2 regions of the Lachnoclostridium sp. genome follow, and region 1 is predicted to be linked to the other one. Evidence: riboswitches for the same ligand, from Rfam matches in the RefSeq annotation. Region 1 holds a riboswitch; the other holds the start of a gene.
What was found. A riboswitch is a leader RNA that binds a small molecule or an ion and turns the genes downstream of it on or off. The one in region 1 is predicted to bind cobalamin.
Positions count from the first base shown of each region.

Region 2: another riboswitch for cobalamin. It lies ahead of cobT (nicotinate-nucleotide--dimethylbenzimidazole phosphoribosyltransferase); the one in region 1 lies ahead of RTP52_RS09875 (ABC transporter substrate-binding protein).

Region 1 is NZ_DAMADT010000012.1:31,573-38,625, forward strand. It holds gene RTP52_RS09860 (S-layer homology domain-containing protein) at 1-970, opposite strand, end outside; gene RTP52_RS09865 (ABC transporter ATP-binding protein) at 1,346-2,140, opposite strand; gene RTP52_RS09870 (FecCD family ABC transporter permease) at 2,242-3,294, opposite strand; gene RTP52_RS09875 (ABC transporter substrate-binding protein) at 3,390-4,406, opposite strand; cobalamin riboswitch at 4,577-4,807, opposite strand; gene RTP52_RS09880 (hypothetical protein) at 5,037-5,489, opposite strand; gene RTP52_RS09885 (response regulator) at 5,866-6,969, opposite strand.
Region 2 is NZ_DAMADT010000021.1:32,502-39,554, forward strand. It holds gene cbiB (adenosylcobinamide-phosphate synthase CbiB) at 29-1,048, opposite strand; gene RTP52_RS13525 (histidine phosphatase family protein) at 1,150-1,785, opposite strand; gene RTP52_RS13530 (bifunctional adenosylcobinamide kinase/adenosylcobinamide-phosphate guanylyltransferase) at 1,763-2,179, opposite strand; gene RTP52_RS13535 (adenosylcobinamide-GDP ribazoletransferase) at 2,157-2,942, opposite strand; gene RTP52_RS13540 (bifunctional adenosylcobinamide kinase/adenosylcobinamide-phosphate guanylyltransferase) at 3,059-3,604, opposite strand; gene cobT (nicotinate-nucleotide--dimethylbenzimidazole phosphoribosyltransferase) at 3,601-4,668, opposite strand; cobalamin riboswitch at 4,850-5,052, opposite strand; gene RTP52_RS13550 (right-handed parallel beta-helix repeat-containing protein) at 5,400-6,959, shown strand.

The sequences.
Region 1 (7,053 bases):
CCTTCGTAATTAAACTTTTTAATTCCTTAATTTGTGCTAACTCTTCTTTGGTTAAAGAAGGTGCACCTGTATTACTTTCATTAGCAGTATCTTGCACTGCACTATCATTTTTGGAAGTTTCTATCCATTGCTCTCTCGATGTGTAAACTTCCCCGGTTTTTGCATCTACCGCGAAATAATTATTACTAGGCGCATATACAAGGTAAGCACTTCTGGTCTTACCATCTTCGCTCCACTTTGTTAGATACTTAAGTTCCATAGTAACTTGTTTCTTTATCTTTTCTGTGGCTTGCTCTTTCGATATCTTTACATCTTTAGATGGAATGGATAACCCAAATAGCCAGTTTGCATTATACTGCTTAACTTTCTTATCTGCTGTACTAATTTGAATTGTAATCGTATTATCAGGCATCACAATACCATTCTCGGTACGTACATACTCAAACTGATAACAATTGTTATAATAACCTACATAAGTTGCGTTTTGAAATGTAACATGCCCCCATACATCAGGCGCAACCTTTTTAATAAAGGCATCTGCAACAGGGCGAAGTTCTTTGATAAGATAGTTGATCGGCTCTTGCTTATCATTCTTATCATAGTCCCTATCATTAATATAAGTTATATTAGCATTATCATCACAAACCACATTAAAATAATGAGAACCTTTCTCTCTATACCAATTTAAGTTCCACTGTGTTCCTTTTCCATATTCAGCACCGTAATAATTTGATTCAAATTTTGTACAGTCCGTTGGAATAGTAACCTTTTTCTTTATTTCTGTTATAATCTTCGTAAGATTCTCTTGAAGCTTCGTATCTTCCGTAGAATTATTCTGTACACTTTCTTTGGTAACCGCCTCCGCTACTACAGTAGACATTGCATTGGCATGGACTGGAATACTGGTAATAATAATACCACCTACTAACATTAGTGCTATAAAACTCTTTCTTTTCATAATAAATACCATTCCTTTCCACATCCTGCAGACTTTACGCTACAGGCACTTTACTTCCGATTACGTTATTTAATCATCGGTTCTAAGCATTAGACGATGCAAATTTCCATATGTTCCATGATATGTAAATATTTTTAACTTTATTTTTATTTCCTTAATTGCCAAAGTAAATTCCAATTTTCCCAGTACCAAACCAGAAGTTAATTTGGCAAACTTTTTTATGGAATTATTTTTATTTATCTAAAAAGAACACTGCTACCTAACTATTTCAATGTTTAGGTAGCAGCGTCTTGGATTTGGATCTGTTAATTTCATAAAAGCAGGAGCAGTTGAAGTGCACTTCAATTACTCCTGCTTTTATTGTATTTAAATTATAATTATAATTTTCTAAGATGAAGTTGGAATGAAATAAGTACCACCTAAGGTCTCGTTCTCTAATGCAATGAAAGGAATTTCAAACACAAGATTTAGATTATCAATCGTTAATACTTGTTTTGTCTCTCCTGCAGCAATAATTCTTCCATCCTTCATTAAAACAATCTGTTTACAATATCTTGCAGCTAAATTGATATCATGAAGTACTGTTATAATCGATGTATTCTTCGTATCATTTAACTTCTTTAAATATTTCATCAATTCCATCTGATACCGAACATCCAGATGAGCCACTGGTTCGTCTAAAAACAACCAAGGTGTCTGTTGAGCAATTGCCCTTGCTGTAATAACCCTCTGTTTTTCTCCACCACTTAACCTAGAAAATATCGCTTCACGTAAGTGATAGCAATTCGTCATCTTCATCGCTTCGTTCACAATCTCTCGATCCTTATCTCTTACTGCCTGAAACCGTTTTTGATAAGGGGCGCGCCCCATCATTACAATCTCATAAGCTGTGAATCTTGTTTCGATGTTGGTATTTTGTGGGACTAGGGACATTTTTTTAGCTATATCATTACGTTTATAGCTTGTAATTTCTTTATTTTCAAGGAATACTCTTCCTGGCTCAATTGGTAGTAATCTTAGGATATGACGAATAAATGAGGTTTTTCCGGATCCGTTTGGCCCCAAAATACCGTAAAACCCTCCCTGTAAAAAAGTCGTACCTATCTCTTTTAAAATTGCATCCTCTTCTTTTTGCGGCTGCCAAGTCAGTTCGTTTATTTGTATTGTCTGTAATTTATCCATCTTACACCCCATTTCTGCGCGCGTTTTTTGCGCATCCAAAATTTGTGCCAGGGATTACGCAGCCACAAATTTCAGGGTTGAAAAATTTTATTTTTTTCAACTTACACCATCCTTTTCTTGTCACGATATAGTAACAGTAAAAAATATGGTGCTCCAAATAAAGCAGTAATGACTCCGACCGGGAATTCTCCAGGTGCTCTTAAGGTTCTTGCTAAGGTATCACAAACGATTAAGAAAAAGGCACCGAAGATACAACTAAAAGGTAGCAATCTTTCATGTCTTGGTCCAAGTAACAATCGTATTACATGAGGTATAATTAATCCAACAAACCCTATAATACCACACACCGAGACGCAAGCTGCTACCAAAAGCGAACCAACTATGATAAGTGTTCTCTTCACTTTCAAAGTATCAATACCAAGACTTTCTGCTGTTTCCTCACCTGCCGCTATAATGTTTAATTCTCTCGCATGTACAATAATTATCGTAGCACAGACAATAAAAAACAGGAGAAGAAATCCGACTTTCTTCATGCTAGCTGCAGAAAAGCTTCCAAGAGTCCACATGTAAACCTTTTCTATCTGCTCTCTTCTAATACTCATTAACAAGGAAATCATAGCAGACAGCATAGAACTAATCGCTGTACCAGTAAGCACGATATGAGTAACTGAACCAGTACTTCCAGTAAACGCAATTTGATATACTAAGAGAACGGTAAGCAAAGCTCCAATAAAGGCAAATGCTCCTATTACTCCCAGGCCAAAAAATGATATTGTCACACCACTTAGTGTAGCTATCGTAGCTCCAAGAGCTGCACCAGAGGAGATACCTAATATCTGCGGGTCTGCAAGTGGATTACGAAACAATCCTTGAAAACAGGCACCCACTAACGCAAGTGAAGCTCCGCTTAAGCCAGAGAGTAAAATCCTAGGTATTCGGATATTCCAAATTATCGTAACATAATTTTTAGGAATATCTGAAGTATCCATTAGATTTCTAATAAGCGGCATTTTACTTAGAAGGACCTTTAAACTATCATATATTGTTATATTGGCTGAACCGACTGATGCTGTGATAACAATCGTAATAAGCAATAGCAAGGTAAACACTAGATAATAAAATGAAGTCTTTCTTTTGTTCATATTAATAATCATGCCTTTCCCATTTGTATACCACATCTACTTGTGGATGCGATACTGCCATATTGAAAAGTAAAAGTTGCTTTTTCATTTTCAACTACCTCCAGTATTTATTGAAATGCTTCTGGATGTAGTATTTTTGCTACCTCTAATATTCCCTCAGCAGCACGATAACTTTGGCGTTCCAGTAAATTATTATCAATACTATACACTTGATTATTCTTCACAGCACTTAAATTTTTATAATTATCTGTGGAGATAAAGCTATCCTTCATACTTGAATCTAATATAATCACTTCTGGGTCTGCATCAATTAAACTTTCTAATGTATATGACCATCCACTAACATTTTTTGCAATATTATCTCCGCCTGCTAGTGTTAATAAATTTCCGATAAAGGTATCGCCTCCGGCTGTATAATCTCCATATTCTCCAAATCCAACTACATAATATACAGTCTTCTTAGGAAGTGAGGCAACCTTCGTTGTTACATCTTCTATTTGAGCTTTCATTGTTTCAATAAGTTTTGCTGAATTATCCTGGCAATTAAATATCTGTCCGATTAAATTAATCATATCATAGATACCAGCAACCTCTTTATCTTCATTTAGTACAACGACTGTAATACCAACCTCTTTAAATTTTTGAATAACATCCTCCGTCCATAGGGAAGAGGCTATAACAACATCCGGAGCTAGACTTACAACTTTTTCAACATCAGGATTATAAAAATCTCCGATAGACTCTTTCGTCATTGCTTCCGCTGGATAATCACAATAATCCGTACGACCAATCAACTTATCCGATAACGAAAGTGCATATAATATCTCTGTGATACTAGGAGAAAACGATATCATTGTTTGAGGTTCGTTTTCAAACGTAATGGTAGTTCCTAAAGAATCGGTAACAGTAAGTGGATACTTAGTTACATTATTTTTTGTAGTGTCCTCTGGCAAGCCAGTCGGAGATATTGGTTCTTCACCTGGTGATGGCGAAACAGTAATTTGTGCTTCCGAAGTTGGTGCAGGCGTAATTTCATTCTTCTCATTGCCTGCTTTTGTTCCACAACCTGTCATGACAATGGTTAGAATCAATCCAAGTGTCAATAGTTTTTTAAATATTTTCATATAAGCCTCCATGCTGCGTCTATCTTTTAGGAGCAGCTAATGGCTCAAGTTTGGCGCAGCACAAACTTGTCTGTGTGAAGTTTTTAGAATCTCTTAGGCGGCGTCTTTTGGCGTCTTAGATATTTTCTTCACACTTACTCCTTTTGATCCGCAACTCCCTCCGAGTGCAGATGATTCATTCTCATATGGCAGGTTTCCTGGCTAATGGTCATTTTACTCATCGCTGTCTTCTCATATCATTCTTTACTTTTTAAGGTTAGGAGCCGTATCCTTAATGCCAAAGAAGATACAATGACACTTTTGCAACTTTCATTCCAATAACAGTAACGGGGGCTGCTGCGGATTTTCACCACATTCCCTTTTAACTTCAATTATAAAGCACCACATGGACGCAATTATTATACCCGTAACTTAAGTACATTACAAGTAAATTTTAACAACAAGAATTCTCATAGATTATAATTGCTCGTCAAAAAAAGACTGTCATAAAAAAATTAATGACAGTCCTTCTCTATTTCCGTTTCATTTTGTAACATTATTAGAAAAGCCAACCTATTTATTCTATGAAATACTATCATCCTGATTATACATTTAATATATATTAAATATACATTAGCGAACGTATCTACATCATAAGTTACGCCTTTTCACATGGCCCAAAATAATCTTTTCTAAGACAGACTTATATACTAGAACGATCTGAGCATCAATAAAGCAATATTTATTGACGACAAATTCATATGTCTTTATTAGAAACAGAACACTCATTGTACCAAGAGCAGTAATCGCTATAAATGGTACTAAACCTTTCAATAGAATAAATGTAGAGGCAGCAATATAGAATACCACGGCAAACATATAATTTTTACTGATTCGAAAAGCAAGTAACATAGCATCATTTAATCTATCATGCATATGTGCAATCGCTTCAATATCTTTATCCTTAAGCCTAGTGTAGATATCCTCAAAGACCTCTTTACTCTCTAGTGATTTGTTCTTGAGATTTTTTTGAATGTATGTGAAATACTTATTGTAGTTGACTTCTCCTAATTCCTTGCGTATTAATTTCTTGAATACACTCATCATATCCCCATTTCCTTTCGGTGGAATTGAACCTGTCTTTAGTATTTGCGAAGTCCTCTAATAAAGTCTTGTAATTTCTGGTTAGTTTGTAAAATTTGAAAATAAGATGACAAAAATGGTTATGTCGTGAACAATAAATTATATATTCACAAAATGTTCATAACTTAGCCATACTATCATCACATTCATATCTTATAATACAAATATAACATAAATTTGTTTACAAGATAATTTTTTTCATAAAACAAAGCCCGGCAGTTACCCTCCCCCTCTACCGGGCTTCTCCTCTGCCCATTTATCGAAATTACTTCGACTTTTTATCTCTATTCTTTCAAATCTTAATTTCATCATATTCAATTTCATCAAATTTAAATGATCAAATTTTAATTTGATTCACATACATTGCAGTGTTTTCATAATCAAATTCTTCCGCCGCTTCCATCGCTTGATAAATCTTATTTTGATCCTCTTTAGATACCATCGTTAACAGTAGTCTTAATCCATTTATTATCTCAAAATACTCATAATGACTAATATGATATAATATTTTTTCCTGCTGCTTTGCGATTACTTCTTTAGAACAGGTCGAAATCCCCATAGTTTCATTCTTAGGATATCTTCTATTATTATATGCGATTAACGCTTGTTCGAGTTCACTACAAAATAAGTTAATACGCATGAGAAATCTCTTCAACTGTTCCATCTGACATTCATTGATAGAATTATTATTCTCTAACAGATCCACTCCCATTCTTTTCATTTCAAGGGCAGTTGCATTTTCCGCTAATTCTCTTGATCCCAAATGATACAATATACTTTTTAAAGAATGGCATTCTGCTTCTACAATACGACGTTCTTCCACTCCCGTAATTCGTTCCAGCTTACTTTTTGATTGATTTAACTGTTTCATCGATGCTTCCACTATGCGGATATAATTATCCACCTGATTTAGAGCATAATGCAAGCCTAAGCTACAATCCAGAGTAGTGACCTGTTGAAAAATTTCCATAAATTCTGTTACTTCATCCGTTCCCTCCCCAATGTCATGAAAGGCATCTATCAAATTCTCACATAATTTTTCTTTTGGTAACCATCTTTTTAAACATTGACTTAGTTTATCTGCCTCAATTGGCTTTTCTAATACATCACAAAATTCATTTGTTGCTGCAATTCTTTCATTTTCACCGATAAGAGCACCTGAAATCGCAATTATCACCTGACCTGACTTTCCCTCTAAGTTATGTATTCGTTGCGCAGTTTCAACTCCATCAATTTCTGGCATCATGAGGTCCATAAAAATTAAGTCATAATCTTTTTCAACTACTTTTTCTAATGCATCCCTTCCTCCTCCAGCAGTTTCCACGGAAAGGCCATAAGTCTTTAACATCATTCCTCCTGCTATCAGATTAACCGGATTATCATCTACGATTAAAGCTGTGGCTCCTATTTTGTCCCCCCTATGAAAGAGTGTATTAATCACACAACATCCCCCCTTAACTTTTATTATCTAACACATCACAATGTTACAGTTTTTCCATTCATTCACTTTGTCTCCCATATCCTA
Region 2 (7,053 bases), on a different contig from region 1:
TTCCCATGTTAACCAAGCCTAAGCCTGCTTACAGTATCATAATCTTTGCTACCAAACAAAGGCTCATGCAAAGAAATGCACTTACATATAATAATACATTTGCTCTTATGATATCCTTTGTATGGATCTTTCTAACCGAATCACCAATGAACTCCTTTTTATGTAGAACTCCATGATAATAAGCATCACCTGCCAATTGTATCCCAAGAGCTCCTGCACATGCTGCTTCTGTTTGAGCAGAATTAGGGCTGGCGTGATGATATCGGTCTCTAAGAAAAATTTGGGCTGCCCTCTTCATGGAATAAAATTTACCATCCTTTTTTGAAGATAATAAATTTTTCTTTGAGAAAATTGAATAATAAACCTCACAAATACCACTAGCTAATATCATAAGCAAAGCGGATATTCTTGAAGGAATAAAATTTACTACATCATCTAACCTAGCAGCTACCTTGCCAAAGTATAGATACCTCTCATTCTTATAAGCAACCATAGAATCCATTGTATTGATTGCTTTATAGATAAAGCCTAGTACAGGCCCTCCTAGCGCTAAATAGAGCATGGGCGCTATAATTCCATCCGAAGTATTTTCTGCAACAGTCTCTACTGCTGCCTTAATAATTCCTTCCTCCGTTAAAGACTCCGTGTCTCTACCAACAATCATGGACAATTGATATCTTGCCTTAACAATATCTTCATTCTCCAATTCACGATATACCTTCATGCTTTCAACACGTAACGATTTGGTAGCTAATATCTGATAACACATCAAGGTTTCCACAAGAAGTCTTGCCATCGGATGAATAATTCCCGCAATATACAATAAAACGAAAGGTATTAGCCCTGAGATACTAGCTACAAAAAGACAAAGAACAGCTCCTGCGATCAGCTCGCCTCGCTTAGTTTTAGGAAAACATCTTCGTAAGAACGTTTCACTAGATGATATAAGCTTACCAATAAAACATACCGGATGTGGAATTGAATGAGGGTCTCCAAGGATTAAATCTAAGAGAAACCCTAATAAAAATGCTAAAATTGTTAAATTCATAAAATTCTCCATTCCTGTACACGTACTTTGCACATAACAAGTTTGTGGTGTGCAAGCACAAACTTGCGTATACACTACCTCCAATATATCTGTTCTAATCTCTAAATCTCTGAGATTACTTCTAACCTTCCATCTTCCGTAACGGCTAGCAGATATCCATTCCCGTTTCCACAGCCCCAGGCATAGTACTCCTTCTTTTCCATAGCGAATGCGGATAAGATAGCCATAATAGTTCCTCCATGTACGATGAGTACAGCGTCTAATTTATTGTCTGTTTCTTTATCAGCTTCACTATCTCTTTCTTTATCTGAGACCGATGTCTCTTGATAAAGTTCCTTTATTACTTTTTTATAAGCTTCTCTGCAACGGTACTCAAACTCTTCTCTCGATTCTCCTAATGGGAATGGAGCCATTCCATTAGAATCAATCCATTGCTGATATAAAGGATCCTTCGAAAGCTGCCTATAATTCTTACCCTCAAATAATCCAAAATCACATTCTCTAAAATCAGGTACAAGCTTAAGTTCTCTATTCGGATAAAGTAAATTGGCAGTCATCTGGCATCGAAGCATTGGAGAACAATAAATGCTTTCCGCAGAAGGATAAGAGCCACTTTCTTTTTTTAATAGAAGTTCGTTCATCCCCTCTTCACATAAAGGTTCCTCTGTTTTACCGATATAGCACTTGCTAAGATTTCCTTTGGTTATCCCATGCCTAATGAGTGCAATTTGTTTCATCTTTTATTACCACTCCAATTCCATAGTATACACGGTGTACTTTTCTACTAAACTTTGCAAGTTCACAGAGAACTCGTCCGACTACCTCACGATAACTTCTTTCAAAAGCTTCTAAAGGAACTACTCCAAGACCAACTTCATCACAAAGAACAAAGCAATTTGGATTTTTCTCAGTATATTCGTATAGTCGACCTAAATATTTTGCTATCATCTCCGCCTCCGCCAATGAGGGGTAATCTTCCTTCATCCACTCACGAATAACTTCGTGTAAAGAATAGAGAATCTGCTTTGTCTCATCCATTACACCATCCGCAACAGTTTCAATCGGTAGTCCCGAAACCTTCATGGTATATTCTAATTTTCCTGATGCTCTACCACCAATGACCAGCTCCATATGTGAATACTCCTTCCATAATTACGACAGCCAATCCAGCCATCAGTTCACAACGTACCAAAAAGTAACCTGCTAAATCTCCTGTCGTACCTCCAAACAACTGATACGCTAACTTTTTATAGCTAAAAAAACAGAACAAAGCGGTTAACATACCAATGACCGTTAGAACAGGTGAAACAAATAACATACAAATAATCACAATCATTAAGTAGATAACCATACTAATCGTTACCTTCCTTTTGTGTGCTGCTTGTTGAAATGTTGCTACCAAACCATTTGTTTTTGCTGTCTTAAACTGAACGACTGCTAAACCACTTAAGGCTCTGGATACAACAAAGAACAACGAGATCATAATACAGCTTTTTACCGTTAAAACCGAAACCATACCAAAGTACAATAAAAAATAAACTCCGCTTCGAATAATTGCAAATGCTCCGGAATGCGGGTCCTTTAAGATTTCTAATCTTCTTTCTTTGGGCTGATAAGAAGAGATTGCATCCATGGTATCACAATAACCATCCATATGAATTCCACCAGATATCAGAGTCGGAATTGATGTTAGCAAAGCTGCGATTAAGATATCACCAAGAGGAAGAAGATGTCCTATTTGAAAGGTCAGAAAGAATACTCCTCCAATCACAACTCCAATCATAGGAAAGAAGCAAATCGCATAGCGCATAGACGATTCCTCCCATTCCTTCATAGGAACTCTAATCTTTGAATACATGCTAAATGCAATCCATAAGGAATTTAGCCACTTCATAATAACCTCTATTCTGGTGCTTATACACCTTTTTCTTAAATAAACTATTTCTATTTTTGCAGTTTCATACATGAATATAGAATTATGTCAAAGCGGATATTCACAATCCGCTAATGCTATTTACTCATAACCTCATTGACACTACGTGGACCCTTGTGATTCAAAGAAATTCCACAAACTACTTCGACCACATGCTCAAAGCCTTCTGCTAGCCTTGTGTGAAGCTCTCCAAGTGCTTTTATATATAAGGAAGTACCCTCATCGTAACTATTTCCATCAAAACCAATATCATTTGATACAACAATTAAGTGTGTTGTTTTTTCAGAAAGCAACTCTACTTGTCTTAATACTCCGTTTACTAGCCCATCTGTTCCAATTCCCTTTGGGTCAAACATTTCATTCGCTAGAAGGTTCGATAAACATTCCAGTAATACAACACTTTCTTTTGGAACGGTTACTTCATTTACAGTCAGGGATTTCTCGATCGTATGAAAGTTTCTTCCACTTCGCAGCAACCGATGTCTCTTCACACGCTTCTTCCCTTCTCCCCCATACGCTTGCATCGTAGCTAGATAGTATACAGGCAAACCAAGAGAGGAAGCAATTTCTTCTGCATAGGCAGACTTTCCACTCCCGCTGCCTCCGGTGATTAAATATCTCATAATGGTTTATACTCCTCTATTTGTATATCCGTAAAAGTTGGCATATTACGATACTCACTCAATGCCATCTCAAGTAGTGGCATTACTGCTACAGCTCCTGTTCCCTCTCCTAAAGAAAGGCGACACTTAATGATTGGATTTAAGTTAAGTTCTTCCATTAACATTTGCGCTGCTGGTTCGCCTGATTGATGAGAAGCTACCATCGTATATTTACACGGTTCACATAACCTTGTAGCTAGAAGCGCCGCTGCTGAGGAGATAAAACCATCAATGACAATAGGTACCTCAAAAAATGCTCCTCCAAGATAGACGCCAACCATAGCCGCTAAATCAAATCCACCAACCTTCCTTAAGATTTCCCAAGGCTCATCTGGGGTTAAATTATGATATGCGATTGCATCCTCGATTATCTTTGCCTTATGCGTAATTCCTTCCTTGCTTAAGCCTGCTCCCTTTCCTGTTACATCCTTTGCAGGAACTTGAAGGAGAGCAGCAGTGACAGCGCTACTAGTTGTCGTATTACCAATTCCCATCTCACCCGTTGCGATAATTTCACAACCTAATTCTTTGTATTCCTTTACTAATAAAATACCAGCTTCTATGCATTTGCATAATTCATCTTCTGTCATGGCTTCCATCAAAGAAAAGTCCCTTGTTCCTCTACTATTCTTTAGACAGCGCATTCCCTCTACTTCGGTAAGCATACCAACATCAACAGGAATTACCTGAACATTTGCCACTTTTGCAAAATGATTAATGCTGGCTCTCCCATGAATAATATTATTTGCTACTACCGCAGTCACTTCACTTCCAGTCTGGGTAACCCCCTGCGCTACAATCCCATTATCCGCACAAAAAACCAGACAACAACGTTTTTTAAGTGCTATCATTGGATTGATAGAAACAAGAGTTGCAATCGCATCCTCCAGATATCCAAGTCCATAAAGTGGTTTTGCTATCTTATCCCAGTGCTTTTTTGCTTCTTTTTTTCTTTCTTCAATTCCATTAAATTCATTTGCTTTTAGCTGACTTATGATAAGTTTACAATCAATTTTCCTCTCCATGGTAAATCCCTTTCTTGTCACATTCCTTTTTAATGACATTTCCTTAATCTTGCTTATAGATAATTACAGTGCAATCCCTATAAATAAAAAATGCCTCCTACACAAAATAGCATAAGAGGCATAACAAAAAAACTCCGTAAGTGAGTTTCTTTTCTACACCAGCTATTCACCGTAACCTTGTGTGATATCCTATAGCGAGGCAGGTCTTCTGGCTTTGGCTTCAACGCATACAACCGTCTTCCCGATTGCTCAGTGACATGTCCTGCATTCGTAGGTGAAGTATGCTCTTCCATTACAGCGGCGGGACCGCATGGGGGTTTCACCCATTTCCCTATTATCCTTGGCAATAATTTAGGCCAAGGCACCTCTCTACATTATATTTTTAAAATAGATTTTAATTACATGAACTATTTATTTTCCATTTGGAAATTAACTTGCTTTATTATAATGAAAAAAATACAGTATGTAAAGTATCTACCGTAATTAATCCTTATAAAGTATCTATCATAATTACTCCTTATAATGCCAATAAATACCCAATAATATACAATGGAATAACCACCTTTAAAATGTTACAATATTATTACAAATATATTTCATTTCAGTAATTCTATAAAAACATTCTCATGTTCTGAATCTACAGACAAAAAGTTGTACTCTTATTGACTCTTTTTTGTCGCACTTTTATGAAATACTTATGATATCTAAAATACGAAAGAATGGTAATGCATATGAAATACAAAGTTAAATTTGGTACTCTGGTAACAACTCTAGTTTTATCTGGATATATCACGACAATCCCTGTAGCTCACGCTACTTCTGATAAAATTTCTTCCCCACTTATAACAACCTCTCGCTTCATCACATCGAATGTTGGCTCGCATGAGGTGTCAGTTCGGCAAAGTCAAAATAAAATAGATCTCAACGTTACAGTTTCAACAAATGCAACTGCGTTGGAAATCCAGCAATTATTAGATTATAACAAGAATAATGAGTATAACCTAACCATAAGAATACCATATGGTACCTATGTACTTGATCGAGAACTTCGTATCTATTCTAATACTACAATTATTGCCTCTTCTGGAGCTAAATTAATGAAGAATCACCAACGTGGAGCTTTGCTTGCAAATGACATGAGTAAGGATAGCGGAGGCTATACTACTACAGAAAATATCACCATCGATGGGGGTATCTGGGATTCCTCTATGATTGCGAACTATAACAAAGGTACAGAAAGTTTTCGTTTTATCCACGCTACGAATGTTACCGTAAAAAATGCTACCATTCGTAATGTTCCAGACAAAAGTCACCTTATTACCTTTGCTGGTGTTAAAAATGGTACTATAGAAAATTGTAAACTCTACGGCTATAATGGGAAAACGTTAAAAGAAGCGATTCAGCTCGACATTGTTCATGACAGTATCATCGTCCCTTCCATGCAATCAAGCTCTATCGTATATGACGATCTTCCATGTGATACAATAACCATAAGAAAAAACGAAATATACAACTTCCCCCGCGGTATTGGTTCTCATACTTCAGTTCAAGGAGTCTTCCATAGTAACATAACAATTGAGAATAATAGGCTTCATGATCTCTCGGAAGCTGCCATTAAAGCTTATAACTATATAAATACCAATATAAAAAACAATACCATAGATAGAGCAGCTGTTGGGATTCTTGTCTATACGACAATTGAAAATGAAGAATTGAGTTACCTTCCTGCTCTTCCAAGTACGAAAAAACAACCCCTTCCTAAAAATTATCGCATCGTAATAGAAGGTAATACAATAAAGAATATGAGACAATATCTATCAGATTCTACACTTTTATGGGGTGATGGAATTCGTATTATTGGAAGCAAAACACGACCATTATCCAATGTTTCCATTAAAAAGAATAACATTACAAAAACAGCCCGCTATGGTATCTTTGTAGAATACTCCCCTACCTGCTATATTGGTAGCAACTATATCACTGATACCTATCGTTATTCAATTTGTGTACACAATAGTAACTCAGGTTACCTATACTGGAACCAGATTAGCAAAGCGGGCGCGAAAGGCAGCTATTATGGAGGGATCGGAGTATCACATACCCAATATCTAAAAATTTATAAGAATACGATAAACGTTACAGCCAAAAATGGTATTTATCTAAATTCAACTGTAAAAAATTGCAACATTACATGGAATAAAATCACCGGTGTAGCAGCTTCTCAGGCTATTTATGCAAATACAAAAGCTGGACATACCGTTAGTAATAATACGCCAAAAGTAAAAAAGTAATTCTTTAGTTTTGGTATGTAACAATGAAATGGCGGTTTTGTTTTTCATGATATGCTCCCTCCTTACGACAGTTTGGTTTTTCATCTGTCTATTT